2 regions of the Paenibacillus sp. Y859 genome follow, and region 2 is predicted to be linked to the other one. Evidence: a T-box and tRNA genes for the amino acid it is inferred to sense, from the RefSeq annotation. Region 2 holds a T-box; the other holds one or more tRNA genes.
What was found. A T-box is a leader RNA that pairs with one kind of tRNA and senses whether it is charged. The one in region 2 lies ahead of AC1TO8_RS10915 (valine--tRNA ligase), so its partner is inferred to be a tRNA-Val.
Positions count from the first base shown of each region.

Region 1: it encodes a tRNA-Val, which carries the amino acid that the T-box ahead of AC1TO8_RS10915 (valine--tRNA ligase) is inferred to sense. The anticodon was not compared.

Region 1 is NZ_JBXCIZ010000002.1:320,536-322,946, reverse strand. It holds gene AC1TO8_RS06330 (DUF3892 domain-containing protein) at 1-9, opposite strand, end outside; gene AC1TO8_RS06325 (GNAT family N-acetyltransferase) at 99-542, opposite strand; tRNA gene AC1TO8_RS06320 (tRNA-Val) at 928-999, shown strand; gene AC1TO8_RS06315 (hypothetical protein) at 1,345-1,536, opposite strand; gene AC1TO8_RS06310 (PH domain-containing protein) at 1,718-2,245, shown strand.
Region 2 is NZ_JBXCIZ010000003.1:398,560-400,970, forward strand. It holds gene AC1TO8_RS10910 (LysM peptidoglycan-binding domain-containing protein) at 1-440, shown strand, start outside; T-box leader at 793-1,069, shown strand; gene AC1TO8_RS10915 (valine--tRNA ligase) at 1,292-2,411, shown strand, end outside.

The sequences.
Region 1 (2,411 bases), on a different contig from region 2:
TGTTTCCATAGCGATCGCTCCTTTTAATTGATTTTCTAATGATGTTCAGGGCTATCGTCTAGGCTTCCCAATAGGTGATGGTTTGATGCAGGTTGGAACTATAACTTCTTCTTCATACGAACATGTAAAATTCCGGCATCATCGAAAGGTTCCTTTGAGATTACTTCATATCCCTGCTTAGCATAAAAAGACTCCGCTTGGCATTGAGCATCCAGTACCGCATATTGCAATCCTAGCTCCACCGCCAACTTTTCCATCGCGATCATCAACACGCGACCGAATCCCTTTGAACGATATTCCTTTATAACCGCAATCCGTTGCATTTTCGCTGTATCATCGTCGTAATAAATAATTCGACCCGTGGCCACATATTCTTCATCATCTTGTATTAACAAGTGATGCACATTAGGACTAATCGCATCATATTCATCCATTTCAAGCTCAAGTGGTACCTGCTGCTCTTCCACAAATACCTTTGTTCGAATATCCATTCCGTACTGTAATTGTTCCTCTGTGTTCACATGAATAATTTCAGCAGCCATTTCATTACCTCTCTCTCTGATCGTATATCTCATAATCCTTTTCTAATCGAATTATTATACAAAAAAAATAAATTGTTGTATAGTTTGATTAATTAGCAAGACCTATTCTAACACGAAAGGAGTCGGATATCTTCATGGGTATGGGAGTTACCATTACTGCTGTGGTCGTGATGACCATCGTCCTTATCTACTCTTTCTACTATGTCACCAAGAAGGGCTACTCTCGTAAATGGGATGATGAATGAAACATATACTGAGCAATGGCTCATTACATAAGATGCATCTCTTCAACTTCATACTACGAACCTCTCATAATATGATATTGACACCTACTCCCGCAACTGGTATGATATTCATTGTGTCTGACATAATATAATACCATTTCGATCTGTTAGCTCAGCGGGAGAGCACTATCTTGACAGGGTAGGGGTCACTGGTTCGAATCCAGTACAGATCATCACTGAAAACCCTTGTGTATCAAGGGTTTTTCTGTTTTTATAGGTTGGTTAGATGTTGGTGAACAACCACCAAATTTTAAGAGTGTTCTCGTACGATAGCCCCAAAACAGCTAAAAAAATACCCCTCCGACCAATTAAGGTTAGCGGGGTATTTAATAATGAAAGGATCATTAAGCTTCAGTTAACTTCCTTCTATAATAACCACAATCGGAATCCAGTGTCACATTAATAACTACTCCAGTATTCTGTTTTTCTTGATAGAAGGAAATATTTTATGCATCGAATAAAAATTAGAAAGTTTCCACAATATCTTACGCTCTAGATCCTCAAGCATTTCCCCACCCCTAAGATATTTTAATGTGTTGCCATGTCAGTACATTGTCCGTGCGAAATGCCCGTGGTGATCCAATCCTGAGATCGGTCGCTTTAATCAATTCGTTACGGATTGAGTTTACCTCAATGCGACTTTGTGTAATCTTTCCTGACTGGTACATATAGATAATCTCGACTATTTGACCGATATATTTAGCTGACATGACACCCTCTCCCTATAAGTACATTCGCTTGTATCATATACGAACATTCATTCCTTATTCGAGTGTTTATCAAATATTCTCATAGTTACATGGATATATTTACCTAGTTTTGATAGACTGTATTCAAGTCATATTTTAGTAGCGAATACCTCAACCGATGAGGACTATCAGGAGTGATACTATGCCTAACCTAGAAGAGATATTTAATCAGTTACAAGCAATTGATGGCGGAATCAACTTTCTAAAAAATAAAGAAATCAAAGAACTTCCGAGTATTTTAACTGAAGGCGAACGCATAGAAGCAATAGCGAAAGGAAGATACAGCAAGATATTTGGTCTTATTATAGCGACAGACAAACGGGTAATCCTTATGTTCAAAATTTTATTTAATTCTAAAATAGAGGACTTCCCTTACGACAAGATCACTTCGATTCAGTTCGAAAAGAAGTCATTTCTAAAATTAGGAGAAATCACGATTCTTGGATCTGGAAATACAGCAGTCATAGACAATATGGATAATAAACACGCTCAAGTTATCTCTGACTTTATCAGAAATAAAGTTATCTCAGCCAAGACGCCTGAACCCAATCAAGTGGCTCCAACCAACAACGACGTATTGTCCCAGTTAGAAAGATTAGGGAAACTTAAAGAGCAGAACCTCCTAACCGACGAAGAGTTCCGCGAACAAAAGAAAAAACTATTAGAGTAAATACAATTGAGTCGTTAGGGACCATATTATGAAAATCGGAATGCGGAAACCCAGTCTCAAAAAACGCATAGTAGCTCGTGCAAGTATCAATCGCCAGATAGTGCTTCGTCTAGGATTAAAGATGCCTAGTGGCTATGACTGATTGCGTAGCCCCTAAATGATGTTT
Region 2 (2,411 bases):
ATTCAATTCTAGTGACTGGAATACCGGAAGCTGATCAGCTTAAAGAAACTGATGAGAAAGTGGAAATGAAAATTGCTTTAGGAAGCAAAAAAGAACCCACAACTTCTAAGCAAGACCATGTTGGATTATCGTCAATATTGAGTTCTAGTCGTGCGAGAACACTAAGAGATTTGGAGCAACAGGTTCAGGAAGAGCAGCAGCAAGCTCGTGAAGTGAATAATGATCATGCAGTAAATGAAGAGGTCGAGTGGAAAAGTCTTTTTCTCGGCGGAACATCTGAGAAAACGCCATTCAGTAAAGTTCGACTTTGTATCGTACAAAGGGAAGAGACGATTGATTTGATTGCAGATCGCTATCAAATGAGTCCGAGAGAACTGCTATTGCATAATCGTTTATCTGAGCAGACGATTGAAGAAGGGCAGATTCTTTATATCCCGTAACATGTAACGATAATTTTATTAACACAAAGGGCTATCACCTTAGTAGATTTTCATTACTAAGATGATAGCCCTTTGTGTATATAAGAGGTTGTTCAAAAAGTCATCTTTTGATCACGAAGTATGCCAAGAAGCTTATTCGACATCGAACATTGAATTCAGCCGGTCCTTCCGGTGCTCACGTAGGTACTGCCTACGCTCCGCTCCTCACTCCCTTGCTTCATCCAATCTTCTTGGTGCTGAAAATTTGACTTTTTGAACACGCACTATAAGATGTTGCATATAGTCAACGTCCTTAATGTACACGATGTTGACTATATGCAACATGCACGCTATTATTAATACAGAATATTGACAATCAACTGTGAATGGGAAGAGTAGTTGGCATACCCTTCAGAGAGCGGAATTGCAACGCTGGAAGATTCCGTAGGATGTAAGCCAAGCGAAAGTCGCCCTGGAGTTGCCTGTTTGAGTCCATGTGTTATACAAGGGATTAGAATATGGCCGGTTGCAGCCGTTATCTGTATGAGTGTCGTGAGAAGTATCATTGTAAGCCTATGTCATATTGGCTTATTATTTTACTTATCATGAAACAAAGGTGGTACCGCGAAAGATAACCTTTCGTCCTTTGAGGGCGTGAGGTTTTTTTGTGTTCAAATATAAGAAGTATACGTTTTACTTGAATCAATTTCATAATCGCCGATGCAGCTAAATCGGGTTGCGTAATTATGAAATTGATTCTCGATACTCTAATCCTTATATTTCCACAGAGACGGGTACCGTCCACGAAAAAGGACGGCATAACCGTTTCTGCTTGTTAGATATTTTGAAGATGTACTGGAGGTTTAATAATAATGACAGATAAAGAAATGAAAACAACGACGGAAATGCCAACAACGTATGATCCTAAATCCGCTGAACAGAAATGGTATAAATATTGGTTAGAGGGTGAATTCTTCAAAGCAGGTCAAAGACCGGATGCGAAGCCATATACCATCGTTATCCCACCACCAAATGTGACAGGGATGCTTCATATTGGTCACGCGATGGATTTCACATTACAAGATATTCTAATACGAACCAAGAGAATGCAGGGGTACGATGCGCTTTGGTTGCCTGGAACTGATCATGCAGGAATTGCTACACAGACGAGAGTAGAGCAGAAGTTACGTGCGCAAGGAATAACTCGCTATGATCTGGGAAGAGAGAAATTTCTAGATCAAGTATGGGAGTGGAAAGATCAGTATGCGAATACGATCCGTGATCAGTGGGCTAAGATGGGGTTGTCTCTTGATTATTCTAAAGAACGGTTCACATTGGATGAAGGTCTCTCCAAAGCTGTAAAAGAAGTGTTCGTGAAGCTCTATAAGAAGGGGCTAATCTACCGTGGTAAATATATTATCAACTGGGATCCAGTTGCACGAACAGCCTTATCTGATATTGAAGTGGAGCATAAAGAGGTACAGGGACATCTTTATCACCTGAAGTATCCTCTACAAGATGGTAGCGGTCATATTGTTGTGGCGACGACGCGCCCTGAGACGATGCTAGGAGATTCTGCTATTGCTGTTCATCCAAAAGATGAGCGATATACAGATATGATTGGCAAAACGGTCTTACTACCTATCGTGAATCGTGAAATACCGATTATTGCTGATGAATATGTCGATCGAGAATTTGGGAGTGGTGCAGTTAAGATTACCCCTGCTCATGATCCGAACGATTTCGAAGTAGGCCTCCGTCATCAATTGGAACAAATTATAGTTATGGATGATACGGGAACGATGAATGATCTTGCTGGTCCATATGAAGGTCTAGATCGTAGTGAATGCCGCAAACAGATTGTAAAGGATTTACAAGAACAAGGTGTGTTAATCCTTATCGAGGATCATGTTCATCAAGTTGGACATAGTGAGCGTACGGGAGCTGTAGTGGAACCTTACCTTTCTACACAGTGGTTCGTTAAGATGAAGC